DNA from 2 places in the Porphyrobacter sp. HT-58-2 genome. Region 2 is predicted to be linked to the other one. Evidence: predicted binding sites of a transcription regulator. Region 2 holds the regulator's gene; the other holds the start of a gene.

Region 1 (14,722 bases), 1.6 Mb from region 2:
ACGGCTTTGCACGGGAGAACACAGGCCATGAAGACCGCGATCACCGAAATGTTCGGCATCCAGCACCCGATCATTCAGGGGGGCATGCACTATGTCGGGTTCGCCGAGATGGCGGCGGCGGTCTCCAACGCCGGGGGCCTCGGGATCATCACCGGGCTGACGCAGGGGACGCCCGAGAAGCTCGCCAATGAAATCGCGCGCTGCAAGGACATGACCGACAAGCCCTTCGGCGTGAACCTCACCATCCTGCCGACCCTGACTCCGCCCGATTATCCCGGGCTGGTGAAGGCGGTGATCGACGGGGGGGTCAAGGTGGTCGAGACCGCGGGACGCAACCCGGTCGAACTGCTGCCGCCCCTCAAGGACGCCGGCATCAAGGTGATCCACAAGTGCACCAGCGTGCGCCACTCGCTGAAGGCGCAGGAAATCGGCTGCGACGCGGTGAGCGTCGACGGGTTCGAATGCGGCGGCCATCCGGGTGAGGATGACGTGCCGAACTTCATCCTGCTCCCGCGCGCGGCGGACGAACTGGAAATCCCCTTCGTCTCCAGCGGCGGCATGGCCGACGGGCGCAGTCTGGTGGCGAGCCTCGCCATGGGCGCGCAGGGGATGAACATGGGCACCCGCTTCATCGCCACCAAGGAAGCCCCGGTGCACGACAACGTGAAGCAGGCGATCCTCGCCGCGAGCGAGCTCGACACCCGGTTGGTGATGCGCCCGCTCAGGAACACCGAGCGCGTGCTCAACAATGCCGCGGTCGAGCGCCTGATCCAGAAGGAGAAGGACCTGGGCGATGCGATCACCATTCAGGACATCCTGCCCGAGGTCGCCGGGGTCTACCCCAAGATCATGACCGAAGGCGCGATGGACGAAGGCGCGTGGAGCTGCGGCATGGTCGCGGGCCTGATCCACGACATCCCGACCTGCCAGGAACTGATCGACCGCATCATGCTCCAGGCCGAGGAGATCATCGCCCGGATGCAGGCCATGGCCCGCGCATGATGCCGCGCACCTGAGCCATGATGCCGCATACGGACTAGGTGTCCGCCCGCATATTCGCATCCCTCCCAGTATGGGATCATGCCGGGGTCACGCCGATTCTGGAGGGGGTCGGCGTGGTTTAACGCGCTGATTTGCTTCGGACGGCTAAGGGAGGCTGCCCCGAGGATGTGGACGGGGAGAGACCGATGGATATTCTTTTCGCCTATCCGGCAACGCTTGCGGGAATCATCGGCTGCGTTGCGCTTGGCGCATGGACGCTCGGTCGTGGCCAGCGGGCTGGCGCGACTGAGTTTACCTTGCGGCCTTCGCAACCCGCGCCGCCGCACCCGCCGTTCGAATGGGCCTCCACCGCCCCGCTTCATGCTGGCGCAGCGGCGTCGTGCCGAAACCCGGCCCCCACCGGGCGCGACGCTGAACTGGATGAGACGCTTTCGCTCGGGGAGCTTCATGCCGAAGTCAGCGCCTACAGGCAGCGGGAACAGGTGCTGTCGCGGATCGGGAACGCGTGTCTGTGGGCCGAGATCCGGGAGCCTGTCGGCAATCACGAATGCCGCAACGCCGGTCTGATCGGTGCGCTGACCGGCCCCGCGCCCGACGCGGCGATGGCGGCTTGCGGCTGTGATCGGAACGCTGTTTCAGGCAGTAATTCCGAACGGGCGCAGGCTGCGGCTCAGCCCTCGCCCTTGACCTTCGTGTAAGGCACGAAGTCTTCAAAGAACACGACCCCGGTGAAAAAACCCAGCACCGGGTCGAAGGTGGTGATCACGTCCATCCGGCACAGCTGCGTCCCGTTGAAGCGGTTGGTAAGCAGCGCATTGGTGCGCTTGATATCCGCCGGGTTCCTGGTGCGCTGGACATAGATCGTGCTGCCCGAGCCATAGACATAGGCTGTGCCATCGATTGTCTGGACGCGCTGATTGGGGATCGTGCGGATACAGTCCTGCGGGGTTCCCGCCTCGCGCCCCTCCAGCAGCTTGGCGAGACGCTGCTCGCCTTCGGTTGGAGCGGTGGATTCTGCGCCGGCCGTGATATCGGGCGCACCCTGATCCTGAGCGGAAGCGGGTGCGGCCAGCGCCAGGGCGATCCCGGCGAAGGTTCCAGCGAACAATCCACGCGAGGCAACCGGCTGTGATCTCATGGTGCGATCTCCTGACAAACGCAGTGGTGCAGCCATGCCACCCTGCGCCTTAACCGGCGCTGAGCGCGATCAGGCGCGCGCCGGGCTCGCACCGGAGGCGATATCGGGCAGGGCGGCCTGATCCGCGCCGTCGGCCGGGCCGCCGCGCAGCACGAAGCGCCGGTCGCAATAGCCGCAATCGACATAGCCATGCTCGTCGATTTCGAGGAAGACGCGCGGATGGCCAAGCGCGGCCGGGCGATAGCCCGCGCCGCCACGGATGCCGCTGGCACCGTCGCAGGAAACGCGCCGCGTATCGACCAGCAGGACTTCGGGAGGGGCAATGCTCATGGCCCCTGCCGATACAATCCCTGCTGGCCAAGTGCAATTGCCTTCGCGGCATCGCTTGCCTAGGGCTGACGGCATGACCAGCGCACCGGCGATCCGCATCGACAACCTCGTGAAACGCTATGCCCCGGCCAAGGGTGCCAAGGGAACTGTGACAGAAGGCAAGCTGGCACTGGGCGGGGTCAGCTTCGATGTGCCGGAAGGCTCGATCTTCGGCCTGCTCGGCCCCAATGGCGCGGGCAAATCGACGCTGATCAACATTCTGGCGGGACTGGTCAACAAGACCTCAGGCACAGCGGAGATCTGGGGCTTCGACATTGATCGCGACCGCCGCAACGCCAGCCGTTCGATCGGGATCGTGCCGCAGGAAATCGTGTTCGACCCCTTCTTCACGCCCTTCGAAGTGCTGGAGAATCAGGCCGGGTTCTACGGCATCCCCGCGGCGCTCCGGCGCAGCACCGAATTGCTGGAGGCCGTGCGCCTCGCCGACAAGCGCAACGCCTATGCCCGCACGCTGTCGGGCGGCATGAAGCGGCGGCTGCTGGTGGCCAAGGCGATGGTGCATTCCCCGCCGATCCTCGTGCTGGATGAACCCACCGCCGGGGTCGATGTCGACCTGCGCCGCCAATTGTGGGAGCTGGTCAGCGAACTCAACCGCGAAGGCGTGACCGTGGTGCTCACCACCCATTACCTCGAAGAGGCCGAGGAGCTGTGCGACCGCATCGCCATCATCAACCATGGCCAGATGATCGCCAACAAACCGACCCGCGAACTGGTCGACATGGCGCGCGAGAAGATCGTCGCTGTCACCGCCGCTGCCGATCTCGCCGCTGCACCGGCGCATGACGCCTTCGTGCGGGTGGAGTGGGACGGTGCGCGCGGGGTCGAGGTGACCTATGACAAGGACAAGCTCAGCGCGGGACAGGTGCTTGGCATCTTGCAGGAACAGGGCGTCCGCGTCGAGGACGTCACCACCCGCGAGGCTGATCTGGAAGACGTGTTCGTCCAGCTGACGGCGGCCTAGAGCTTTCACACGCCGGACGGGATCACGCTGCTCCGGAATGGGCGGAGAACCGCAGGCTGCTTCAGTGCAGGACGCCAGCCCGATCACGTCGGGGTTGGTGCCTCTTCCTGCCTGCGCGCCTGATCTTCACGCTTGCGCCAGCTGCCCCGCCGTCGCCGTTCGATCGCGATGCCGCAATGGCGGCAATGGCCGACATAGGTTCGCCCATCCCACGTCACCTCGCGGCGCTTGGGCTTGTGCTGGTTCAGGAGGCATCGCAGGGCGGAGAATACAGACATGGAGGCAGCGTCCCGGCAGAGAGGGTTTCAAGGCAGCTTCGCGTTTTTGACCCTCCCGCGGCGGCAGTTGCGCTCGAATCGCGGTGTGCGGATGCTAACACCATGCTGCACTGCAACCTAGGGGTGGTTCCTAAGTCATTCGCCTTAAGAGAGTGTAACGCGCATGACACTTGCCGCCACTGCGATTGCGCGGCATGGCGCGTGGATGGCGAGAGAGGATGCAATGGCTGAGACGCATAACGTTCTGGTCATCGGCTCGGGTGCCGCAGGGCTGACGGCGGCGCTGGCGCTGGCCGAAACGCGGCGGGTGCTGGTGCTGGCCAAGGGTTCGCTCACCGGCGGATCGACCGCCTGGGCGCAGGGCGGGATCGCCGCTGTGCTGGATGCGGGCGACACCTTCGAGAACCATGTGCGCGACACGATGGTGGCCGGAGCGGGCCTCAACGACCGCGAGACGGTGGAATTCGTGATCGGGGCCGCACCCAAGTCCATTGACCGGCTGTGCGCGCTTGGCGTGCCGTTCAACCGCGAGGCGGAGGCCCTGCACCTCACCCGCGAGGGCGGCCATTCGCACCGCCGCATCGTCCATGTCGATGACGCGACCGGCTGGGCGGTGCAATCGGCGCTGCTCAAGGCCGCCGAGGCCAATCCCAACATCACCCTGCTGCCCGGGCGCACCTGCATCGACTTCATCACCGACCGCCACCGTGAGCAGTTCTCGGCTGCCGGCCGCGTGTGGGGCGTCTATGCGCTCGATGAAGTCACGGGCCGGGTCGAACGCCATGTCGCGCGCGCCACCATCCTTGCGAGCGGCGGGGCGGGGCGCGTCTACCAGTTCTCCACCGCCCCGCGCGGCGCGACCGGCGATGGTATCGCGATGGCGTGGCGGGCGGGTGCGCGGGTCTCCAACATGGAGATGATGCAGTTCCACCCGACCTGCCTCTACAACCTCGACGTCAAGAACTTCCTCATCACCGAGGCGGTGCGCGGCGAGGGCGGGCATCTGCTCCACCCTGAAACCGGCCGCCGGTTCATGGTCGATTACGATCCTGAACGGATGGAACTGGCCCCGCGCGATGTGGTCGCCCGCGCGATCGACGACCAGATCAAGCGGTTTGGCCTCGATTACGTCCACTTGGATATCAGCCACCAGCCTGCGGACTTCGTGAAGGGCCATTTCCCGACGATCTATGACAAGCTGATGGGTCTGGGCATCGACATGACGCGGGAGCCGATCCCGGTCGTGCCTGCGCAGCACTATACCTGCGGCGGCGTGGTGGTGGATCTGGCTGCGCGCACCGATGTGCCGGGGCTGTGGGCGGCGGGCGAATGCACCGAAAGCGGGCTGCACGGCGCCAACCGCTTGGCGTCGAACTCGCTGCTCGAATGCTTCGTCTTCGGCGAGGCGGCGGCGCAGGATATCCTCGCGCGCTGGGACAGTTTGGAAGCCCCGCCCGCAATCCTGCCGTGGGACGAAAGCCGCGTGACCGATTCGGATGAAGAGGTGGTCATCAAGCAGAACTGGACCGAAATCCGCCGCTTCATGTGGAACTATGTCGGCATCGTGCGCACCACCAAGCGGCTGGAACGCGCCGCGAGCCGGATCGAACTGCTGAAACGCGAGGTCGAGGATTATTACGGCGCTTTCCGCGTGACGACCGACCTGATCGAACTGCGCAACCTGCTGCAATCAGCCGAACTGATCGTGCAGAGCGCCCTCAAGCGCAAGGAGAGCCGGGGGCTGCACTACACGCTCGATTATCCCGAGCTGGCGGATGAGGCCAAGGACACGGTGCTGGTGCCTTAGGCGGAACTTGCGGGTTCGGGCGCGGTTCATCTGGTGGCGCATAGCCATCCGCGCATCGTCTCAAGGGTCTGCATCAATGAGAAACCTTCCGCTCGCTTTCGGTCTCGCTGCGTTGCTTGCCACCCCCCTCGCCGCCCAGGACCCCGCCCCGACCGAGTCCGAAAATTCCATCGTCGTCACCGCCCAGCGTTCCGGCGCGCCGATGTGGGTCATCGATACGCCCAGCGGCACCATCATCCTCGTCGGCGAGATTCGCGCTATCCCTGAAACCACGCCGTGGCAGCCCGACCGGCTCAGGGAAGCCACCGCCGAGGCTGACCGGGTGATCCTCGGCGCGCGGCCCAAGGTTTCGCCCGGTGATGTGCTGCGGTTGATGTTTTCGGGAAGCAAGTTCACCAAGCTGCCCGACAAGACCGTGGCAAGCGACTATCTCCCGCCCCAGGAATGGGCGCGGCTTCAGGCCATAGGCGAAGCGACCAAGGACGATTATGCGCGCCAGAGCTTCCTGCTCACCGCGTTCCAGATGCTCAGGAAGGGATTGCGCTTCAACCGCGATACCACCGACGATGCCTCCGACGTTGTCAGGAAGGCCGCCGACAAGGCCAAGGTGCCGACCACCCGTGCGGCCACTCTGCGCGGTGAGGATGTGCTCGACACGCTCGCTGAAGCACCCCCTTCCGCCCATGTGCCCTGCATGATTGCCGCCATGGATGCGGTCGAGGCCGGGCCGGAGATCGTCGAACAGCGCGGGGCCGACTGGCGGCGCTATGCGATCCCGGCGGTGATGGCGAACCCGCTTGAAGTGGCGCTCGGCAAGTGCTGGCCCTGGGCTGACGATCTGCTCGGCAGCGAGTTGCGCGGCATCTGGGTGGAACGCATCGCCGAAGCCAGCACCGCGACCGGCACGACTTTGGCGGTTGTCCCCTTGCGGGTGTTGGCGGAAGAAGGCGGGGTGCTTGACCAATTGGACGCGCGCGGCTTCGATATCGGCGGACCCGTCTGGAGATAAGCTGCGCGGGCCGCAACAGAGGATCACCCGCCCATGCCCAGCCTGACCACCCCCACCACCGGTATCGAAATCTTCTACGAAGATCACGGAGACCCTGCGCACGAGGTGATCCTGCTGGTGATGGGCCTTGGCGCGCAACTGACCCTGTGGCCGGATGAACTGGTCGCGGCGCTGGTGGGCGAGGGATTCCGCGTGATCCGCTACGACAACCGCGACATCGGCCTGTCGCAGAAGATGGAAGGCGCCCGCGCGCCCTCATTGCCAATGCAGGTGCTGCGCAAGAAGATCGGCTTTCCGGCGAAGGTGCCTTACACCCTCACCGACATGGCGCATGACGGGATCGGGGTGCTGGATGCGCTGGGAATCGAGAGCGCGCATGTGGTCGGCGCGTCGATGGGCGGGATGATCGTGCAGTTGATGGCGGTGCATCACGGCCACCGGTTGATGAGCATGACCTCGATCATGTCGACCACCGGCAACGCCAAGCTGCCTCAGGCGGAAAAGCACGCGATCGAGGCGCTGACCGCGCCGATCACCAGCATGGAGGAGGAGGCTCTGATCGCCCACGGGCTCAACATTGCACGCAATATCGGCAGCCCCGACAGCCCGGAGTTTCCCTTCGACGTCGACGCCCAGCGCGAACGGGTGATCAGGAACGTGCGCCGCTCGGTCTATCCGGCGGGCCTGCCGCGCCAGCTGGCTGCGATCATCGACGATGGCTGCCGCCGCGCGCGCCTTGCGCAGGTCAGCACGCCGACACTGGTGCTGCACGGCGAGGCCGATCCGCTCGTCAGGCTGGAGGCGGGCGAGGATACCGCGCGGCACATCTCCGGCGCGCGGCTGGTGACGATCCCCGGCTGGGGCCATGATCTCCCGATCCCGCTGGTGCCGCGCATAGCCGAGGAAATCGTCACCCACGCCCGCGGCGGGTAGCCCGGCTTCGGCCTGCCCGGCGGTTACAAAGACACGCCGCTCCTGCTATACCTGCCGCTTGCCGCTCAGGGATCACGCGGAAAGGAGAATCGGGTCGCGCTGACTGGAGGGCAAAGACATGAAGATCGCACACGGCACGCTGGTGATGGTGGCTGACGGCGCCAAGCTGCTGTTGTTCCGCAATGAAGGGGACGAGAAGTTCGCTGTCCTGCAAACGCTCGACCATGCGCGGCAGGACAACCCTTCGACCGCCGAACAGGGTGACGATTCGCCCGGACGCAGCTTTGCGCGCTTCGGCGAAAGTCGCAGCAGCTACGAAGAGACCGATCTGCACCAGCAGCGCGAAGATGCCTTTGCGCGTCATGCGGCCGGGTTGCTCGAAGACACGGCGCAGGCGCACCCCGGAGCCGGGATCGTGGTGATCGCCGCGCCGCGCACGCTGGGCGAGTTGCGCCGGAATTATGGGCGAGCGACGAACGAAAGCCTGGTCGCGGAAATCGACAAGGTGCTGACCGATCACACCACCGACGATATCGCGGCGGCCATTGCCGCCCATTGAACCGGCGGGCGGCGATCCCGCCGCCTACCCCATGGCTTCCAGCACATCTTCGAGCCGCGCCGGGTCGCCGATGGCTATCACTGTGCCGTCGCTGCCGGCATCCAGCGGGTTGCCCTGCCAGTCGCTCATCATCCCGCCCGCGCCTTCGACCACCGGGACAAGCGCGGCATAGTCGTAGAGCTTGAGGCCCGCCTCGATCACCACGTCGACATGCCCGCTCGCGAGCAGGGCGTAATTGTAGCAGTCCCCGCCGAACACGATCTTTTTCTCGGCGACCGTCTTGGCGACCGACATGAAGGCGTCGGCTTCGAGATTGGTGAAGAGGTGCGGGCTGGTGGTGGCGAGCACCGCGTCGGAGAGTTCCTTGAGCGGGCGCGCTTTGGCGGGCTTGCCGTTGAACAGGGTCGGCTGGCCGATGCGTCCGACCCAGCGTTCGCCTGCAATCGGCTGGTCGATGATGCCGAGCACCGGCCAGCCATCCTGAAGCAGCGCGATCAGCGTGCCGAAGATCGGGCGCCCGGCGATGAAGCTGGTGGTGCCGTCGATCGGATCGAGCACCCATTGCCGGCCCGCGCTGTCGTTGCGGGTGCCGTATTCCTCGCCGATGATCCCGTCGGCGGGGAAGGTGTCCTCGATCAACTTGCGCATCGCTGCTTCGGCAGCGCGGTCGGCTTCGGTGACGAAGCTGCGGTCAGCCTTGCGTTCATGATCCCATTGCCCGCGAAACAGCGGGCGGATGGCGGCTCCGGCAGCATCGGCTAGCGCCAAGGCGAGGGCGAGGTCTTTATCGGTCATCACAGGGCTCCGTTCGCCTCGAGCGAAGTCGAGAGGCCGCGCGCAGGTGTCTCGACTTCGCTCGACACGAACGGCGGGGGTTACGCGTTGCTCCAATAATCAAACGCCTCGGCCTGTCGAGCCTCAGTGTAGCGCCGCGCTTCCGGGCCTTCCCATTCCAGCGGCAGATCATCGTGGACGCCGGAGCGGGCAACGAACCAGCCCTGGCCCGGCAGCCCGTCCGACTGGCGCACCACCAGCACCGCAAGGCCGGGTTCGCCGCAAGCCCGCCCATCCTCGTCGATCCGGTCGAGCACCTTGCACAGCTGGCGCATCAGGGGTCGCGTGAAGGCATGGCCGAGAATGCCCAGCAGCGCGCCGTAGGTGAAGACCTGCCGCGCGCGGGCGGCTTCGATCAGCAGCAGGCGGACTTCGACGGGGTCGAACCTCATGACCTCATTCCGTTCGCCTCGAGCGACGTCGAGAGGCCTTTGCGCTGTGTCTCGACTGCGCGCAGCACGAACGGCTTTGGGGTCAATCAAACAGGCTCGACACCGAGCTTTCGTCTGCAATGCGCCGGATCGCTTCGCCCACCAGCGGGGCAATCGGCAGGATGCGGATGCGGTCGGAGGCTTCGGCGGCTTCGGTCGGGCGGATCGAATCGGTGATGACGAGCTCCTTGAGGCTCGACCCGTTGATCCGCGCCACCGCACCGCCCGACAGCACCCCGTGGGTGATATAGGCCGCGACCGACTTCGCACCATTCTCCAGCAGCGCCTCGGCGGCGTTGCACAGGGTGCCGCCCGAATCCACGATGTCGTCGATCAGGATGCAGTGGCGATCCTGCACGTCGCCGATGATGTTCATCACCTCACTCTCGCCGGGCCGGTCGCGGCGCTTGTCGACGATGGCGAGGGGCGCGTTGTCGAGCCGCTTGGCCAGCGCCCGGGCGCGCACCACCCCGCCGACGTCGGGCGAAACCACCATCAACTGCTGATCGCCATAGCGCGCCTGAATATCGGCGGCCATGACAGGGGCGGCGTAAAGATTGTCGGTCGGGATGTCGAAAAAGCCCTGGATCTGCCCGGCGTGAAGATCGACCGCCAGCACGCGGTCAGCCCCGGCCTCGGTGATGAGGTTCGCCACCAGCTTGGCGCTGATCGGCGTGCGCGGGCCGGGTTTGCGATCCTGTCGGGCATAGCCGAAGTACGGCACCACTGCGGTAATCCGCTTGGCCGAGGCGCGGCGCAGCGCATCGATGCAGATCAGCAGCTCCATCAGATTGTCGTTTGCCGGGAAGTTCGTCGGCTGGACGACGAACACGTCCTCGCCGCGCACATTCTCGTGGATCTCGACGAACACTTCCTCGTCCGAGAAGCGCCGCACGCTTGCATCGGTGAGCGGGATTTCGAGATAGGCCGCAATGGCCCGCGCGAGCGGCAGGTTCGAGTTGCCGGACATGATTTTCATGGATGCGAATCCCCGTTGGCGCGTGACCCGTCCCGCCTAGCGCGGCGTCATGGAATTGCAACGCATCGCGGCGGCGTTCTCGTCAGCTTATGCCAACGGTGCGCCAGGAGATCATCCGGGGCGCGTGCAGCCCTGTGTTGCGGACAGGGACCGCAGAGACCGGCCGTGCCAAGGTCATGACGGCGGATGCCAGACCAGCTTCCTGCCGCGCGCGACCTGCTTGATCCGGGACATATCGCGCAGCCAGCTTGCCCAAGTAATCGTTGTTAATCAGGTAGTCAGCTTGTGCAGCGCACTAATCCTGCGGCTCGATGAGAACATCGCCGCGGGACTGAAATCCGTGACGGGATGCCCCCGGTCGGTGCCTTGGTGCTGTGTTGAGGACACCCGCGATGGGATCGCCCCCCCTGTTGACGTCTGCCCGCTTGCTTGATCCGGCCATGTTGTTCCATGCCCCCGGCACCATGCCCGCGCACAAGCGCGTGGCGATGGTGCTTTCGATCTGCATCACGGCAGCATTGTTCAGCCTGATCCTGTTCATCTCCTCGGCGCGGTCGGTCGATCGGGGCGCCGATGCGTTTGCGGCGATCGTTACAATCGCGGTCGGCGGCGGCAGCCCGGGCGATCAGGCGCAAGACAGCAAGGCACAGGATTCCGGTGCGCCTGTCGCCAGTCCGACAAGGGCCGCGACCGACAGCCCGGCGCCTGCCAGGGTTCCGCCGGCGGAGCCTGCGCCGGTCCCGGTTCCGCTGCCGCTGCCGCTGCCGTTGCCGGACACGGCGGCCAGCGCGCCCCCGTCACCGGTGTCTCCGGTGGTTTCAGCCCCGCCGGCGCAAGTGACCGGAGAGGGCGCCGGTGCTGCGCCCGGCCCGGTGTCAGGCTCTCCCGGCAAGGCGGGCGGGCAGGGTGAAGGCATGGCGGCTGGCAGATTTGGCAACGCCTTCGGTGATGGCGACGGATACACGGTCAGCACGTGGTACCGGCGCGGCTATTTCAAGGACCCGCCACCGGGCCGTGAACATCCGCCGGCGGCCTTGGATGCCAATATCGAGGGCATCGTGCTGATGCGATGCAAGATGCTGCCCCGCGACCGGGTCAGCGATTGCACGATGGTTCTCGAAAGCCCGAAGGGGTGGGGCTTCGGCAAGGCCATCACCTTCGAGTTCGAGAAGCATACGCGGGCTCGCCTGCTCGACCCGTCGGGGCGGCGGGTGCACGGTGAGTGGGCTATCATCGGCGAGTGTTATGTGATCGAGGACGAACGGCCGCGGCGACCGCGCAGCGCTGTCATGGTCGAATGGTGCCCGCTTTAATGACGTAAGGGAGAGCCCCTGTCCCCAGGCCCGATGCGCCGATGGAGCAGATCGCTTCGGCCTTGTTCGCCGCCAGTGCTGCACACCCGATCCGCGCAACATTCGTGCCGCCATCCGTGCAAAAGATTCACGGCTGGATTCGAATGATTCAATCACCACATTTTTCTTCACAGATTCAATTTGGGGCTTGCGGGGCGCGCGACTCAAGCTTGTTCCACGCGTCGCGGCTGTGGCACCGGTCTGAAACACCCCTCTCATGGTAACTACGTGCTTAATCTGCCGTTGACGGGATTCCCCGGCTGATTCATCATCTAGTGGTTCGGTGCAAATCGGACCCCCAAGCCTTGGTGAATCATCGACCGTCCCGAAGGGGGCGCAAGGCGGATGATTCGCTCCGGCCCAAGGGCTCCGCCGCGCACCGCAGATGGGACTGACCGACTGTCCTGCAGGCCGCCCGGAGGGCGTATCTGTTGGCAAGTCTGTGGACCAGCAGGTATAGAACAGAATCGGAACATGGCCTCTTGTGCCATATCCCCGATTCGGGGGACAAAGTGGGGCTGACAATGGATTTCAAGGCGAGCGAAAACGTGCCGGGTGATGTGACGAATGAACTGGATACTGGCACGGGCGCTGCGCCCGCCGCGGGGGATGAAAAGGCTGTGACAATGAAAACGATGGATGCAGGCTCGGACGCGCTGATCGCCGCCAAGGCGACCGAGGCGCTCGGCAATGCCATGGTGGAAGCCGCCAAGGATGCCGCCAAGAGCGACAGCAAGAAGGTCAACGACCGCCGCTTCACGATTCAGACCGATGCTGCGCGCGATGCACGGCTGACCGATTTCGGCAAGGAGACGCTGACCGATCGCTACCTGCTGCCCGGAGAGACCTATCAGGATCTCTTCGCCCGCGTGGCCGATGCCTATGCCGATGATCAGGATCACGCCCAGCGCCTCTATGACTATATCTCGAACCTGTGGTTCATGCCCGCCACCCCGGTGCTCTCGAACGGCGGCACCAACCGGGGTCTGCCGATCTCGTGCTACCTCAATTCGGTCGAGGACAGCCTCGAAGGGATCGTCGGCACGTGGAACGAGAACGTGTGGCTCGCGTCCAAGGGCGGCGGGATCGGCACCTATTGGGGCAATGTCCGCGGCATCGGTGAGCCGGTGGGGCTGAACGGCAAGACCAGCGGCATCATTCCTTTTGTGCGCGTGATGGATTCGCTCACGCTGGCGATCTCGCAGGGGAGCCTGCGGCGCGGGTCGGCCGCGTGCTATCTCGACATCTCGCACCCGGAGATCGAGGAGTTCCTCGAAATCAGGAAGCCCTCGGGCGACTTCAACCGCAAGGCGCTAAACCTGCACCACGGCGTGCTCGTCACCGACGAATTCATGAACGCGGTGCGCGAAGGCGCCGAATTCACCCTGCGCAGCCCGCGTGACGGGTCGGAGCGCGGCAAGGTCGATGCGCGTTCGCTGTTCCAGAAGCTGGTCGAGACCCGCCTCGCCACCGGCGAGCCCTATATCGTCTTCAATGACACCGTGAACCGCATGATGCCCAAGCATCACCGCGATCTGGGGCTGAAGGTTTCGACCTCGAACCTGTGCTCGGAAATCACCCTGCCGACCGGGATCGACCACCTCGGCAATGACCGCACGGCGGTGTGCTGCCTGTCGTCGCTCAACCTCGAAACCTGGGAAGAGTGGAAGGGCGACAAGCAGTTCATCGAGGACGTGATGCGCTTCCTCGACAACGTCCTGCAGGACTATATCGACCGCGCGCCGGACGAGATGGCCCGCGCCAAGTACTCCGCCAGCCGCGAACGCTCGGTCGGCCTCGGGGTGATGGGCTTCCACTCCTATCTCCAGCAGAAGGGCGTCGCCTTCGAAAGCGCGATGGCCAAGGCGCTGAACCTCCAGATGTTCAAGCACATCCACGCCAAGGCCTCGGAGGCCTCGATGCTGCTGGCGCAGGAGCGCGGGCCTTGCCCCGATGCCGCGGACATGGGCGCGATGGAGCGGTTCAGCTGCAAGATGGCGATCGCGCCGACCGCGTCGATCAGCATCATCTGCGGCGGCACCAGCGCCTGCATCGAGCCGATCCCGGCCAATATCTACACCCACAAGACCCTGTCGGGCAGCTTCATCGTCAAGAACCCCTATCTTGAAAAGCTGCTCGACAAGAAGGCCAAGAACTCGACCAATGTCTGGAACTCGATCCTCGAACGCGGCGGATCGGTGCAGCACCTCGACTTCCTGACGCCGGAGGAAAAGGCGGTCTACAAGACCAGCTTCGAGATCGACCAGCGCTGGCTGCTCGAATTCGCCGCTGACCGCACGCCCTATATCGATCAGGCCCAGTCGCTGAACCTGTTCATCCCGGCTGACGTCGACAAGTGGGACCTGATGATGCTGCACTATCAGGCGTGGGAACGCGGCATCAAGTCGCTCTACTACCTCCGCTCGAAGTCCGTGCAGCGCGCCGGCTTCGTCGGCGGGGTCGAGGCCGATAACACCTCCGAAGCGCCCAAGATCGAACTCTCCGCCAATGGCGAGCAGACCGATTACGAGGAATGCCTGAGCTGCCAGTAGGCCGCACACCGCAGCGCCCGGGCGGCCCGCAACGCCGCCCGTCAGCGCCCGCGAAACCGGGGGAGAAACCGCAATGAACCTGCCATTTGTCGTCGCGCTCATCGGCCTTGCCGTCAGCGCCTGGTTTGCCGTCCAGTCGGTGCGCGAATTGAAGCGCAACAAACCCGGTCATCTGCGCAATGCGGCGGTGATCCATCTCGGCATGGTGGGGATGCTCGTCCCCTTCTGCCTGATCGTCATGGCCTTTTACTGGCCCAACTGAATCCGAGCGCCCGCCCGGCGCGTATCTGCTATACAAGAACACCCGAAGGAGTATCCGCCCATGTCGCTGCTCGAAGCCCGCTCGACCTACAAGCCGTTCCAGTACCCCTGGGCCTATGACTTCTGGAAGCGCCAGCAGCAGATCCACTGGATGCCGGAAGAAGTGCCGCTCGGCGAGGATTGCCGCGACTGGGCGCAGAAGATCACCGATCACGAGCGCAACCTGCTCACCCAGA
Region 2 (14,722 bases):
AAGCTCCTGCTGGCTCGGCAGTTCGCCGTTGAGCAGCAGGTACGAGACCTCCATAAAGCTCGAGTCCTCGGCCAGCTGACCGATCGGATAGCCGCGGTGCAGCAGCACGCCTTCATCGCCATCGATATAGGTCAGCGCGCTTTCGCAGGACGCGGTCGATGTGAAGCCGGGATCGAAGGTGAATGCGCCGGTCTGCGCATACAGCTTGCGGATGTCGATGACATCGGGGCCGGTGCTGCCTTCCAGCACGCTGTATTCGAACGATTTGCCCCCGATTTCGAGTTTCGCCGTCTTGTCTGCCAAGATCTGTCTCCTGTCCAAAATCCCTGCCCTGCTGCGGGCTTACGCCGCCTGGGCGTCAAGCCGTGCAAGGGCTTCGTCCCGGCCCAGAAGAACCAGAACATCGAAAATCCCGGGTGATGTCGTCGTCCCGGTCAGCGCCGCGCGCATCGGCTGCGCCAGCTTGCCGAGACCCAATCCCAGTTCCTCCGCAAGCGCCTTCGTAGTGGCTTCGAGCGCCTCGCTTGTCCAGTCGTTTTGCGCTGCAAAAGCGTTGCAAATGGCGCGCAGGCTGGTGCGTGCGTCGCCCTCGAGCAGCTGGGCAGCCTTATCGGTCAATTCGAGAGGGCGCCGGGCAAACAGGAAGCCTGCCCCCTCGACCAATTCGTTGAGGTTCTTGGCGCGCACCTTGAGTACCGGCATGGCGCGCGTGAGCAGTTCGACATCGGCCGCCTCGCCGATCCGCGCGGCCACCAGTGCCGCCAGACGCGCATCATCGGCTTCGCGCAGATAATGCCCGTTGAGATTCTCGAGTTTCTTCAGGTCGAAGCGCGAAGGGCTCTTGCCGACGCCGTCGAGATCGAAAAGTTCGACGGCCTCGGCACGGGTGATTTCTTCGCGATCACCGTGGCCCCAACCCAGACGCAGCAGATAGTTGAACAGCGCCTCGGGCAGGATGCCGAATTCGTCGCGATAGGCCTCCACGCCGAGCGCGCCGTGGCGCTTCGACAGCTTCGCGCCGTCGCTGCCGTGGATCAGCGGGATGTGGGCGTAGACCGGATCGGGCCAGTTACCTTCGATGGCGTTCATCGCGCGGATGATCGGCAGTTGGCGGAAGGCGTTGTTCAAGTGATCGTCGCCGCGGATCACGTGGGTCACGCCCATGTCGTGATCGTCCACCACCACCGCGAGCATATAGGTGGGCGTGCCGTCGGCGCGCAGGATGATGTAGTCGTCGATTTCCTCGTTCTTTACCGTCACCGCGCCCTGGACACGGTCGTGGATCGTGGTTTCGCCCTCGTTGGGGGTCTTGAGGCGGATGGTGAAGGGCGCGCCTTCCGGGGCTTCGGCCGGATCGCGGTCGCGCCAGCGGCCGTCGTAACGCAGCGGCTTTTTCTGGGCGCGCTGCTCCTCGCGCATCGCCTCAAGCTCCTCAGGAGTGGCGAAGCACTTATAGGCGTGGCCCGCGTTCAGCAGTTGCCACGCGACTTCAGCGTGGCGCTCGGCCCGGTCGGACTGGAAGATCGGCGGCGCATCATAATCAAGCCCAAGCCAATCGAGCCCCTCGATGATCGCATCGATCGCCTCCTGCGTGCTCCGCTTGCGGTCGGTGTCCTCGATCCGCAGCAGCGTACGGCCGCCGTGGTGGCGGGCATAAAGCCAGTTGAACAGAGCGGTGCGCGCGCCGCCGATATGCAGGAAGCCGGTGGGCGAGGGCGCAAAGCGGGTCACGACTTCGGAGGTCGGGGCGGTGTCGAGGCTGCTGCTTTCGCTTGCCATGAGCTGAGAATTCCTGTTCACTTTGAGCGGCTTGGGCGCTGGCTTTTCCGGGGCTGGGCCGGTCGGGGGGCAAGCCGATGCGCGATGTGCCGATCATTCCGATGGGAGAGGATCCGGGCGGTGATGGTGCCGCTGGAAACCCGACGTCGCGCCCTTGGCAAACCGGGCCGCGCTTGTCCAGCACTGGCAGTGGGGCGGGGCGCTGGTTCGATGGGGCAGAACGGTTTCTCGCCAAAGCCGGGTTCGACCGCGCGCCCTGGCTGGCAGTGGTGTTTGCCGGCGGGATCATGACATGGTTCGCCTTGCCACAACTATGGCACTGGTGCGCCGCGATGGCGAGCGGGGTTGCTCTTGCGATTGGCGCCCTGGCCGTCTGGCCGCCGGGCAGTGCTGCTGATGAGACCCGCGCGAGCCTGAGGCAGGCGGTGGTCGTGTGCAGCCTGGTCTTCGTGCTCGGCATCGCTGTGGTCTGGGCGCGTTCGGAAATCGTTGGCGCTCCCCCGATCGAACGACCGATGGTCAGCCTGCTGCAAGGCCATCTCCTCGAACGCGAGGATCAACCCGCCGAACAGCGGATGCGCCTCACCCTGGCAGTGCGCGATGCGCAAAGCGGGGTGCCGCGCAAGGTTCGGATCAATGTTCCGCTGGCTGCTTTCGATGAAGCAGGGGTGCCGCACGGGCTTGCCGAGGGTGCGACGGTGCGATTGCGCGCACGGCTGATGCCCCCGGCGAGCCCGATGTTGCCGGGCAGTTACGATTTTGCGCGTGCTGCATGGTTCAAGGGCCTCTCGGCTACCGGGACGATGGTCGGCCCGCTGGAGGTTGTGAAACCCGCGTCTGATGCTGACGGTCTGGCCCGGCTTCAGCGCACGCTGGCGGAGCATGTGCGCTCGCAGGTTGCAGGCTCGCCCGGAACCATTGCGGCAGCCTTTGCCAGCGGTGATCGGGGGAGTATTGCCGAGGCTGACGAAGTCGCGATGCGGGATGCGGGCCTGACGCACCTGCTGTCGATCAGCGGGCTGCATGTCAGCGCCCTTATCGCGGCAGCCTATTTCGTGACACTCCGCCTGCTGGCGCTGTGGCCGGGACTGGCCTTGCGGGTGCGCCTGCCGGTGGTGGCGGCCGCGGTGGGGGCGCTGGCTGGCGTTGGCTATACCTTGCTCACCGGCGCGGAGGTGCCAACGGTGCGCAGCTGCGTTGCCGCCCTGCTGGTGCTTGGCGCACTGGCGCTGGGGCGCGATCCCCTGTCCTTGCGGATGGTCGCAGTGGCAGCTGGCTTTGTGCTGCTGCTGTGGCCCGAAAGCGCGATCGGGCCGAGTTTCCAGATGAGCTTTGCCGCTGTGCTTGCGATCATTGCAGTATCGACCAGCAGGCCCGCGCGCGCTTTTCTAGCCGCGCGGGATGAGCCTTGGTGGGCCCGCGCCGGGCGGCGGGTGGTGATGCTGTTCGCCACCGGGGTGGTGATCGAGATTGCGCTCATGCCGATCGTGCTGTTCCACTTCCACCGCGCCGGGGTCTATGGCGCCTTTGCCAATGTGATCGCCATACCGCTGGTGACCTTCGTCTCCATGCCTCTGATCGCACTGGGCCTGCTGCTCGATCTGGTCGGTCTTGGCGCTCCTGCCTGGTGGCTGGTCGAGCGCTCGCTCACGCTGCTGCTGGGAATTGCGCACTTCACAGCCGGTCAGGCGGGCGCGGTCACGCTGATGCCGCAGATCAGCTGGCTGGCCGTCGGACTGTTTGTTGCCGGCGGCCTATGGCTCGCCCTGTGGAATGGGCGGGTGCGACTTGCCGGGCTGATCCCAGTGGGGATTGCGAGCGTCATGGTGACAATGACTCCGATTCCGGATGTGCTCATCGCCGGCGATGGCAGGCAGGTAGGCATTACGGGCCGGGCCCCCGATGGAGCGCCGCGCCTGCTTGCCTTGCGCGACAGCCGTTCGCGCTACACCCGCGATAATCTGATGGAGCTGGCCAGCGTCACTGCCGACCCCGTGCCGCTCGACCAATGGGAGGGCGCGCGCTGTTCCTCGGCATTCTGCACCCTCGTGATCGGACGCGGAGAGCGTGACTGGGTACTCTTGCTCGGTCGGGGCCGCGATCAGGTCGAGGAACGGGCGCTGGCCGCGGCCTGCGCTGAGGCCGACATTGTCGTATCCGAGCGATTCCTGCCCCGATCCTGCCGCCCGCGGTGGCTCAAGGCTGACCGCCGCTTCCTCAGCCAATCAGGAGGGCTCGCCATTGTTCTGGAAGACGAGCGCATCACCAGCGTCGGCGATACGCAAGGCGATCATGGCTGGTGGCGCGGGGTGAAGGAATAAAGGCCCGCATTTTGCCAAAGCCAGCCTGGCCGGGCTCTGGCGCGGGTCTGGCGGGGGGCAAGAGCAGGCTAAAGGGGGGCTGGGAGGGGGCTAGACCCCCGCTAAAACGGCCTGCGGATCCCGCAAGTTAAATCCAACCAAATGAATTAAAACGAAAAATTCGCCGGAGTGCGACGCTTTACGTCCGAAAGCCGATTTGCCCCCGGCGCGGTGAACACACTCCGGCCCGTCGCAATCAGTGATAGCGCCGCAGCAAGCCTGCCAGCTTGCCCTGCACCTCGACCTCATCGGGCCGGTAATATTGCGGATCATAGGTCGCATTGGCAGGATCGAGCCGCACCTTGCCGCCTTCACGGCGCAGATATTTGAGCGTCGCTTCCTCACCGCGTACCAGCGCCACCACGATCTCACCGTCGCGCGCAGTGTTGGTGCGCCGCACCAGCGCGAAATCGCCGTCGAAGATCCCGGCCTCGATCATCGAGTCCCCGGAAACCTCCAGCGCATAGTGCTCACCCGGGCCAAGCAGCGCCGCCGGTACCGGCAAGGTCGATTGGCCTTCCAGCGCTTCGATCGGCGCACCCGCCGCAATCCGCCCATGCAGCGGCAGTTCGATCACGTCATTGGCGGCCTCAGGCGCCGTAGTACGGGCCGCAGGCATCGGCACGATATTATCGCTGGCAGCGGTGTTGCGGGCAGGGGTGGTATCGCCCGGCTCCCGGATCACTTCCAGCGCACGCGCGCGGTTCGGCAGACGGCGCAGAAAGCCGCGTTCCTCCAGCGCCGAAATCAGCCGATGCACGCCCGACTTGCTCTTGAGATCGAGCGCTTCCTTCATTTCCTCGAAACTCGGCGAGATGCCGGTCTCCTCCAGCCGTTGCTGGATGAAGACGATCAGCTCGCGCTGTTTTGCGGTCAGCATTGGTCAAGTCTCCTGTGGTCGCACCCACGCCGCACCCCACATCGAAGCGCGCCGTGCCAATCCCTTGCGTGCGCCAAGAGGCACCGTCCCCGTCAATCGGGTTTACAGGTGCGTTGTTTGCACTTGCCGTCCGCCATTAAGGTGAACGAACAAGGAACAATTAGGCAACTAAACAAATTGAGTCAAGCGCGCCTGCCAGCAAACCCGCGCAATTCAGCCATTCTGGAGGTGGAACACCGGGACAGGCTCTCCTGCGGCAAGGGCGGCTGCACCTGCGGGCCGGTCGATCAGGCAGTCAGCCGCTGCCAAGGCGCTGAGTGCGGAGGAATCCTGCGATCCGGCCAGCCGCACCGTGCCGCCGTCGTTGACTGCGCGCAGGAATTCGCGCCGCGGGCCAGTAGCGGGCAGAGGCTCGCCTGCCGGCATCGTGACCGCGCGTGGCAGGGGATCGGGATCGCCCATTGCGGCCCGCACCAGTGGCAAGGCAAACAGGAAGGCCGTCACGAAGCTCGACACCGGATTGCCCGGCAGGCCAAGGATCACCTGAGCGCCTCTTGTGGCGACCAGCAGCGGCTTGCCCGGCTTGATTGCAACCTTCCAGAAAGCGGTTTCGGCACCCCATTCCGCCACCGCGGGCTTGATCAGATCGTGATCGCCCACCGATGCGCCGCCCGAGGTGATCAGCACATCGGCGGTTTCGGCCTGCAGCAAGGCGGCGGCGAGCGCCGCGCGATCATCAGCGACCGGGCCGATGCGTGTCACTTCGCACCCCAGCGGGGCCAGCATCGCGGCGAGCATCGCGCCGTTGCTGGCGGGAATCTGGTGAGGGAGGCAGCGGGCAGGATCCGGGGCGAGCTCATCGCCGCTGTCCATCACCGCGACCCTTAGCCGCCTTGCTGCCATCGCCTGTGCGTGTCCTCCGGCGAGTGCCAATGCGATGCGACCCGGGGTCATTCGTGCGCCGCGTGTCAGCAGCAGGTCGCCTTCATGAAAATCGAAACCGCGCGCGCGGATATGGCGGCCGGGCGGGGCTGGCTGGCTGGCGGCGACGGTTGCGCCTTCGTGCCATGCATCTTCCTGGAGCAGCACCCGGTCCGCGCCCTGCGGCACCACTGCGCCGGTCGAGATGCGGATGCATTGGCCGGGAGTGAGCGGATCGGCAAAGGGCGCGCCCGCGCGACTTTCACCGATGATTTGCCATGGCCCATCGCCTGGCGTCACCGCATAACCGTCCATCGCGGACAGATCGGCCGGAGGCTGAGTGCGCGCGGCGCGCAGATCCCCGGTCAGATAGCGCCCCAGCATGGCCTCCATCGGGACGGCTTCGAGCGGGAGCAGCGGGGCCAGGGCAAGCAGGCGGGCCTGCGCTTCCTCAAGGCCCAGCGCTCCGGTCATTGCGGGCCTGTTCCCTGGGCGGTCCAATCGCCCGATTTGCCGCCGGACTTGGCGATCAGGCGCACGCCTTCGATCACCATGCCCTTGTCGATCGCCTTTGCCATGTCATAGATTGTGAGGAGTGCGATGGAAGTGGCTGTCATCGCTTCCATTTCCACGCCTGTCTTGCCGGTCAGAGAGGCGGCGGCGGTGACGCGGATGGCGTCTGCTTCATAGGCGAAGTCGATGGTGACCGCTTCGAGGCCGAGCGGATGGCACAGCGGGATCAATTCCCCGGTGCGCTTGGCCGCCATGATCCCGGCGATGCGCGCGGTGCCGAGAACGTCGCCCTTGGGTGTGTTGCCTTCCCGGATCGCGACCAGCGCCTCTGCCGACATGGTGATCCGTCCCGAAGCGACCGCGCGCCGCGCCGTGGCCGCCTTGCCGCCGACATCCACCATGTGCGCCGCGCCGTTGTCATCAAGGTGGGTGAGTTTGGTCATGCCGCCTTCCTATCCGTTCGCCTCGAGCGAAGTCGAGAGGCCGTTGCGTCAGGTGTCTCGACTGTGCTCGACACGAACGGGCCTTGGCTACTCTGGCCCGAGCAGCGCGCGGGTGGCACTCGCAATATCGTCAGCGCGCATCAGGCTTTCGCCCACAAGGAAGGTGCGCACGCCTGCGGCCTCAAGGCGCTGGCAGTCGGCGTGGGAGTTGATCCCGCTTTCGCCGACAATCAGCGTGCCTTCCGGCATCAGCGGTGCGAGCCGTTCGGTGGTGGCGAGCGAGGTGGTGAAGGTCTTGAGATCGCGGTTGTTGACTCCGATCAGGCGTGATTTCAGCACCTTGGCCGCGCGCTCGACTTCAGCCTCGTCATGTACCTCGACCAGCACGTCCATGCCCAGTTCGCTGGCGGCGGCTTCGATCTCGACCATCGCGCCATCCTCCAGTGCAGCGACGATGATCAGGATCGCGTCAGCCCCGATGGCGCGGGCCTCGATACATTGCCAGGGATCAACCATGAAGTCCTTGCGCAGCACCGGCAGGGCGCAGGCGGCGCGGGCTTGAATGAGGTAATCCTCGTGGCCCTGAAAATAGGGTGCGTCGGTCAGCACTGAAAGGCAGGCGGCACCGCCCGCTTCATAGGCTGCGGCATGTTCGGCAGGGCGGAAATCTGCACGGATCAGGCCCTTGGAGGGGCTGGCCTTCTTGATCTCGGCGATCAGGGCATAGCCGTCCGCGGCGCGCTGGCGCAAAGCGGCCTCGAACCCGCGCGGCACGGTCTGGGTGCGTGCAGCACGGGTCAGCGCGTCCTCGCTGATCGCCTGCTTGCGTGCGGAGACGATTGCCCGCTTGGCGGCGCAGATTTCTTCGAGCTTGTTCATTGTGTCACTTCGCTAGCGCAATCCAGCGCTGGAGCAAGGCCAGCGCCGCGCCGCTGTCGAGTGCCTCGGCAGCGATTGCGGCGCGCTCGTGCCAGTCGCCTCCACGTCCCGCCACGGTCAGCGCACCCGCTGCGTTGAACAGCACCGCGTCGCGATAGGGGCCGGGAGCGCCCATCAGCAGCGCCTTGAGAGCTGCGGCGTTGTGCTTTGCATCATCGCCGCGGATCGCCTCGATCGGTGCATGGGGCAGGCCCGCTGCCGAAGCGTCGAGGCGCTCCATGGTGAACGCGTTACCCGTCACCACCGCGACCTCATTGCCCCCTGCGAGGCTCAATTCGTCAAGGCCTTCGTCGCCCGAGACGATCAGCGACTTGCCGGTGCCGAGCCGGGCCATCGCGCCGGCATAGATCGGGACATATGCAGGGCGGGCTATGCCGATCAGCTGGCTTTTGACCCTGGCCGGATTCGACAGCGGCCCCATCAGGTTGAAGATCGTGCGCTGGCCGATCCGCACCCGGATGGGCTGGATGCGTGCCATCGCGGGGTGGTGATTCTTCGCAAACAGGAAGCAGATGCCGATTTCGGCGAGGGTCTTTTCCGCCGTGCGCCCGGCTGCGTCCATATCCAGCCCTAACGCTTCGAGCGTGTCCGCCGCGCCCGCCTTGGAACTCGCCGCACGGTTGCCGTGCTTGGCCACCGGCACGCCGCAGGCCGCGACCACAAGACTCACCGCAGTTGAGACGTTGAGCGTATGGTGCCCGTCACCCCCGGTGCCGCAAACGTCGATCGCGTCGTCGGGTGCGCTGATGGGGATCAGGCGCGCCCGCAAGGCCCGCGCAGCCCCCGCGATTTCGTCAGCTGTTTCGCCGCGGGCTGAAAGGGCCACGAGGAAGGTTTCGATCTCCGCTTCCGAAGGCGCGCCGTCCAGCAGCGTGCCGAAGGCGGCCTCGGCCTCGGCTTCGGTCAGGGGCGTGGTGACTTTGGGGAGCGTGCTCATGCGCTCATCCTCGCGGGCAGCACCGGCTGCATCCCGCACATACGGACGAAGTTGGCGAGCAGGGCATGGCCGTGCTCGGTGGCGATGCTTTCGGGGTGGAATTGCACCGAATGGATCGGCAGGCTCGCATGGCGGAAGCCCATGACGCTCGGATAATCGCTGCCCGGCGTTTCGGCATGGGCATTGGCGACGAGCGCGGGGGGAATGTCCACCACCTCGAGGCTGTGATAGCGCGTGGCGATGAAAGGCGAGGGCAGGCCTGCAAACAGGCCCGTCCCGTCATGCGTGACGGGCGAGGTCTTGCCGTGCATCAAGCCGCCGCGCTGCACTGTCCCGCCGAAATGCTGGCCGATCGCCTGATGACCCAGACACACGCCCATCAAGGGCTTGCCAGCGTCGGCACAGGCGGCGACCAGATCGAGGCTGATCCCGGCCTCGTTCGGCGTGCAGGGGCCAGGCGATATGAGAAACCCCGCAGCATTGGTTCGCAATGCCTCGGCGGCAGTCAGCGCATCATTGCGCTCCACGCGCACCTCGGCCCCCAATTCCATCAGGTAATGGACCAGGTTGAAGGTGAAGCTGTCGTAATTGTCGATGACGAGGATCATTCCGGCTTTGCCCCTTCGATTTTCGTCACCACGATGATCGGCCCGACGCGGCCCTTGTCCATGCGCCCTGCCGCCGGGTCCCACAGGCTCGACACCTGTCCGTCAAGATAAAGCGCGTTGCTCACCTTGACCTCGTCACGGAAATAGCGCGCGATCTGCCCGAAGCTGACTGGCGCATCGGAAATGACGAAATGTGCTTTCCCCGATGCGTCGACACCCACACCGTTGCGCACCGCGCGTGAAGGGCCGTTGTCCTGAATGTCCGGGTGCAATTTACCGTCCACCACCAGCAGCGGGCCGGACTGGGTGCCGAACCTGGGGCGATCGCCGACGGTTTTGAAGAAGGTGTTGCTGCCCAGCACTTGCCATTTGGCGCCGCTACCGAAGAACACCCCGTTGGGCTTCATGTAGAAATTGCCGTCTCCGTCCGCCCGGTTCAGTTCAGCGAGGCGCTCGCCGTTCTCGACGTAGTACCCGATCGCCATCAGATCATCGCCGAACATCCCGCCATTCATGGCAAAGGCAATCGTGGCTGGGTCGACACTCGCCGCGAAGGCCGACAGCGAGGCGAATGGCTGCCTGTCGGCCCCAAGGTTGGCCATCGCGATGCGGTGCTGGGCCGGATCGGCGATACAGTGGGTAAGCGGCACGTCCTCGAACGTCACCCTCTTGCAGGCCGAAGGGCCGACCGCTTGCGAGGGGGTGGGCGAGGGGCTGGGGCCATCGGCAATGGCGGTGCCATCAAGGCTGACTCGCGTGACCGGTTCGCCCGCCGGGGCTTCGGTACAGGCGGCGAGCATCAGCGGAAGGGCAAGTGCGGCAAGCGCGCGTTTCATTGCCCATACCCCGGCTCACTTGCCACCCGCACAGCCTCGCGCGCCGCGGCGATGAGGGCTCCTGCCTTGGCGCGGCATTCGGCGAGTTCGTAATCGGGGTCGCTGTCGGCGACGATCCCTGCACCCGCCTGCACGTGCATCACCCCGTCCTTCACCACCGCGGTGCGCAGGACGATGCAGGAATCGAGGCTGCCGTCGGGCGCGAAGTATCCCACGCCACCGGCATAGGCCCCGCGTGTTTCGGGCTCGAGTTCGGCAATGATTTCGCACGCCCGGATCTTGGGGGCGCCTGAGACGGTTCCTGCCGGGAAGCCCGCGAACAGCGCGTCCAGTGCGTCTTTCGATGGATCGAGCCGTCCCACCACATTGCTGACAATGTGCATGACGTGGCTGTAGCGTTCGATGGTGAAACTGCCGGTGACTTCCACTGTCCCCGCCGCTGCCACCCGGCCCACGTCGTTGCGCCCCAGATCGAGCAGCATCAGGTGCTCGGCGCGCTCCTTGGGATCGGCGAGCAGGCTGGCTTCGTTGGCGTCGTCCTCCTCGCGCGTTTTGCCGCGCGGGCGGGTTCCGGCGATGGGGCGGATGGTCACTTCGTCGTCACGCACCCGCACCAGAATCTCCGGCGAGGAACCAACCAGCGCAAAACCGGGCAGATCGAGGAAGTAGAGGAAGGGGGAGGGGTTCACCCGCCGCAAGGCGCGGTAGAGCGCCAAGGGGGGGAGCGTGAAAGGGCAGGTGAACCGCTGGGCCAGCACCACCTGAAAGATGTCACCTGCAAGGATGTAGTCCTTGGCGCGCAGGGCCATTGCCTTGTAATCGTCCGGCGCGATGACCGGAGCAAGATCGGGCAGAGCATCCGGAACGGCGGCGCCATCGCCGGCAGGCATCGCTCGGCCAAGCTGGCTCAGCGTCTCATCGATCCGCTCGCCTGCGCGGGCAACGGCGGCTGCCGGGTCGCTTGCTTCCCAGATTGGCGCAATGGCGAACAACGCATTGGTCAGCCCGTCGAACACAAGGATCACCGTGGGCCGCACAAACAGCATATCGGGCAGATCCAGCGCGCTATCGGGCGCACGCGGCAGGGTTTCGACAAGGCCGATGGTTTCGTAGCCGAGATAGCCGACCAGACAGGCGAGCGCAGGCGGCAGGCCTTCGGGCATCGGGTCGATCCGGCAGGCCGCCGCAAGGTCGCGCAGTTCGCCCAGCGCATCACCCGCCAGCGGCGCAAAGGCATCGCGGTCAAGCTGCCAGTTGCGGTTGACGGCGGCTGCGTTGCCCTTGGCGCGGAACACCAGATCGGGGTCGAGGCCGAGCAGGCTGTAGCGCCCGCGCACCTCGCCGCCCTCGACGCTCTCCAGCAGAAAATCGCCGCGCCCCGGGACGATCAGCCGCCGCGCCGCACCGACCGGCGTGTCGCTGTCGGCGATGATCCGGCGCCACACCAGCGCGGGCTTTCCCGCCGCCAGGTTGGCAGCGGCAGCCGCGGCGTTTTCGGGCAGTCCGGTTACGACATGCGTTGCGGTCACGAAACGATCAGGCCCGTTGTCACTGTTCGCCGGCGAGCTGCTTGCGAACCGCCGTGATCGCCGCATCATTGCGGGTCACGCCCAGTTCCTTGCGCATTCCGGCGGTCACCTGCGCACGGTATTCCTCCGTGAGCGACTGGGCGAGCTGCTGACGGGTCTGGGTCACCAGTTCCTTTTCCGATTCGAGCGGCAGGGTGCTGATGTCGTCAAGGCTGACAACGTACCAGCCGAGATTGCGCGGGCCTTCAAGCGGCTTGACCGTACCCTTGGCCATGCTGAACATCAGCACCAGCGGCGGCGGCACGTTTCCGGCCCGACTGGCAAGCAGCTGGCGCCGTTCGAGGTCGATCACCTCGCGCTCGAAGCCGGGCTTGTTTTCAGCGGCCATCGCGGCAGCCAGCGGCGTTCCGGCGCGCACCTTGGCAGCGATCCGATTGGCGGCAGCCTTGGCGAGCTTGGCGCCTTCCGAACGCTTCCAGCCATCGATGGCACCCGCGCGAACCTGTGCGAGCGGCGGCGCCGATGCTTCTTCGATCCGGGCAACTTCGAAAACGACGAAATCCTGCGCTGAAACCTGCGCCAGTTGCGGCTCGCTTTCCTCCATCTGGAAGGCGGTCTGGAGCACTGCGGCCAGCTGCGGCACGATCTGCACCTCCGGCCGTCCGAAAGCGCGTCCATCGGCGAGCAGGGCAGGGGTTGTCTCGATCTTGAGGCCATAGGCCTTGGCGACTTCGGCCAGCGCCGTTCCGCCATCGATTTCGGCTTCGATTTCAGCGGTCAGATCGCCGATCGCCGCTGCACGCTTTTCGGTGGTCAGCGCCGCAGTGATTTCCGGGGTTGCCTGCTCCAGCGTGCGGGCGGGGGTGCGCTCGATCCGGTCGACCCGCGCGACATACCAGCCAAGCGTGCCCTGCGCCGGATCGACGATGCCGCCCTGAGCGGCCTTGAAGGCGTTCTGGGCAAAGGCAAAGCTGGTCGCCCCGGACATTGCTTCGCGGTCGCGCAGGTCGGAGGTGGAAGCGGTGAACCCGGCCTCTCGCGCGGCGGCTTCAAGCGAGGCTCCGGAACGGATCCGGGCAACAAGGGCCTTGGCGGCATCCTCGGTCGGCACCACGAAGCTTGTGACCGCTCGCCGCTCGCTTGCGGCGAACTTGGTGGCATCACGCTTGAAGCGGGCGGCGATTTCGGCTGCGGTCGGCGTGGCATCGACCTTGAGCGTGTCCTCGCCGAACACCGCAAAGCGCAAGGTGCGCCGTTCAGGGCGAATGAACTGGGTGCGGTTGTCCTTGTACCAGGCCGTCAACTGTGCCTCGGTCGGATCGCCAGCAGGTGCGAAAGCCGCGCTCGGGATCAGCGCGATTTCGCCCTTGCGCTTTTCCAGCACCAACGAGGCATATTGGCGGGCCACCTTTTCGGGTAGCTGCGGCGCGGCGATGGCCGGCCGCAGCAACTGGGCATCGATCAGCCCGTCGGCCAGGTCGCGGCGGAAGGTCGTATCGGTCAGCCCGCGTTGACGGAGGGCTGCCAGATAGGCCTGTTCGTCGAAACCGCCGGTCAGACCCTGAAACACCGGGATCTGGAGAATTTCGCTGTTCACCAGGTTCTCGCCTGCGCGCAGGCCATAACGCGATCCATATTGGCCCACGGCATAGCGATCGATCAGTTGTCGGATCACCTCGTCGAGCCCGCCTTCGGTGACGAATTCGGGCATGGTGATGGTCGGGTTGCGTTCACGCACCTGATCGAGCGCCGTGTTGGCAGCAACCGAAAGGTCGGAAACCGGGATCGTGGCATCTCCGACCACGGCCATGCGATCGGTGTTGGCAACGCCGCCGAAGGTGGAACCGGTAATGTCCGATGCGGCAAAGGCCAGCGCCATCAGCCCGAGAAAGGCAAGCACGATCGGCAGGCCGATCTTCGACTCGAAAAAACGGCGGAAGAAGGAAATCATGTCGGTACGGTCCCACCCGATGCTGGCTGATGGCGGGACGGGCTGCGTCCCATGCGCGCCGCACAAGGCCGCGGCGCCGGTGCGCTTTATAGGCCATGCGACCGCGCGGCAACAGGTGAGCGATGGTTTTGACTAGTGCGCCTTCCTCCGCTAGCGGACGCGGCCCCGGCGCATTACAGCAAAACACAGAATCAAGGTCGCCGGTCGCAACCCTCTCATATTTCTAGATTGCAGGACACACCCATGACCCGCCGACCCTATATTGTCGGAAACTGGAAGATGCATGGCACCCGCGCGATGCTGTCCGAAGCGCGTGCGATTGACCGTGCCGCCCAGCGCCACATGAAGGTCGAGGTGGCGCTCGCGCCGCCCTACACGCTGATTCACCCGATCCACCGCGAGGCCGAACAGATCGCCGTTGGTGCGCAGGATTGCCATCACGAGGATGGCGGCGCGCATACCGGCGATATCTCGGCGGCGATGATCGCCGATGCGGGCGCCAAGTTCGTCATCCTCGGCCATTCCGAGCGGCGGCAGAACCATGGCGAAACCGATGCGCGGGTGCGGGCCAAGGCGCAGAGCGCGCTGGCCGCGGGCCTCAGGATCATCATGTGTTGCGGAGAAAGCGCGGAAACGCGTGCTTCGGGTAAGGCGGTGGCGTTTGTTCGTCGCCAGCTCAAGGCCTCGCTGCCCATTGCCGAAGACATGCCCGCCGATATCGCTGACCGGCTGACAGTGGCCTATGAACCGATCTGGGCGATCGGCACCGGAAATGCTGCCACCACTGATGATATTGCCGAGATGCACGGCGCCATCCGCGCGCTGCTGATCGAGCTCTTCGGCGCCGAGCAGGGTGCAGAGGTGCGCATCCTCTACGGCGGTTCCGTCAAGCCCGAAAACGCTGCTGCAATCTTTGCCGTGCCTGATGTGGGCGGCGCGCTGGTTGGCGGGGCGAGCCTGACAGCCGACAGCTTCATGGGTATCGCGCTGGCTGCGAGCGAGCCGTTCGACCCCTGACCCTTGCGC

The links. Region 2 encodes LexA, which represses DNA repair genes until DNA is damaged. Its sites were predicted from a motif close to GTTCCNCNCTTGTTCT; they were not measured.
Region 1: the regulator LexA is predicted to act here: its motif matches at 12,132-12,147, upstream of CHX26_RS03565 (ribonucleoside-diphosphate reductase subunit alpha).

Annotation. Positions count from the first base shown of each region.
Region 1 covers NZ_CP022600.1:717,645-732,366, forward strand. The annotation lists gene CHX26_RS03500 (NAD(P)H-dependent flavin oxidoreductase) at 28-1,002, shown strand; gene CHX26_RS03505 (hypothetical protein) at 1,188-1,700, shown strand; gene CHX26_RS03510 (hypothetical protein) at 1,673-2,140, opposite strand; gene CHX26_RS03515 (zinc-finger domain-containing protein) at 2,210-2,470, opposite strand; gene CHX26_RS03520 (ABC transporter ATP-binding protein) at 2,544-3,491, shown strand; gene CHX26_RS15570 (hypothetical protein) at 3,575-3,769, opposite strand; gene nadB (L-aspartate oxidase) at 3,993-5,576, shown strand; gene CHX26_RS03530 (TraB/GumN family protein) at 5,653-6,585, shown strand; gene CHX26_RS03535 (alpha/beta fold hydrolase) at 6,619-7,518, shown strand; gene CHX26_RS03540 (host attachment family protein) at 7,637-8,077, shown strand; gene hisN (histidinol-phosphatase) at 8,102-8,872, opposite strand; gene CHX26_RS03550 (ribose-phosphate pyrophosphokinase) at 8,953-9,303, opposite strand; gene CHX26_RS03555 (ribose-phosphate pyrophosphokinase) at 9,386-10,321, opposite strand; gene CHX26_RS03560 (hypothetical protein) at 10,714-11,634, shown strand; gene CHX26_RS03565 (ribonucleoside-diphosphate reductase subunit alpha) at 12,198-14,225, shown strand; gene CHX26_RS03570 (hypothetical protein) at 14,299-14,487, shown strand; gene CHX26_RS03575 (ribonucleotide-diphosphate reductase subunit beta) at 14,548-14,722, shown strand, end outside.
Region 2 covers NZ_CP022600.1:2,391,186-2,405,907, reverse strand. The annotation lists gene CHX26_RS11335 (citrate synthase) at 1-303, opposite strand, end outside; gene gltX (glutamate--tRNA ligase) at 343-1,779, opposite strand; gene CHX26_RS11325 (ComEC/Rec2 family competence protein) at 1,857-4,100, shown strand; gene lexA (transcriptional repressor LexA) at 4,336-5,019, opposite strand; gene CHX26_RS11315 (molybdopterin molybdotransferase MoeA) at 5,233-6,414, opposite strand; gene moaC (cyclic pyranopterin monophosphate synthase MoaC) at 6,411-6,896, opposite strand; gene trpC (indole-3-glycerol phosphate synthase TrpC) at 6,984-7,775, opposite strand; gene trpD (anthranilate phosphoribosyltransferase) at 7,780-8,772, opposite strand; gene CHX26_RS11295 (anthranilate synthase component II) at 8,769-9,380, opposite strand; gene CHX26_RS11290 (phosphodiester glycosidase family protein) at 9,377-10,216, opposite strand; gene trpE (anthranilate synthase component I) at 10,213-11,661, opposite strand; gene CHX26_RS11280 (peptidylprolyl isomerase) at 11,765-13,696, opposite strand; gene tpiA (triose-phosphate isomerase) at 13,940-14,713, shown strand.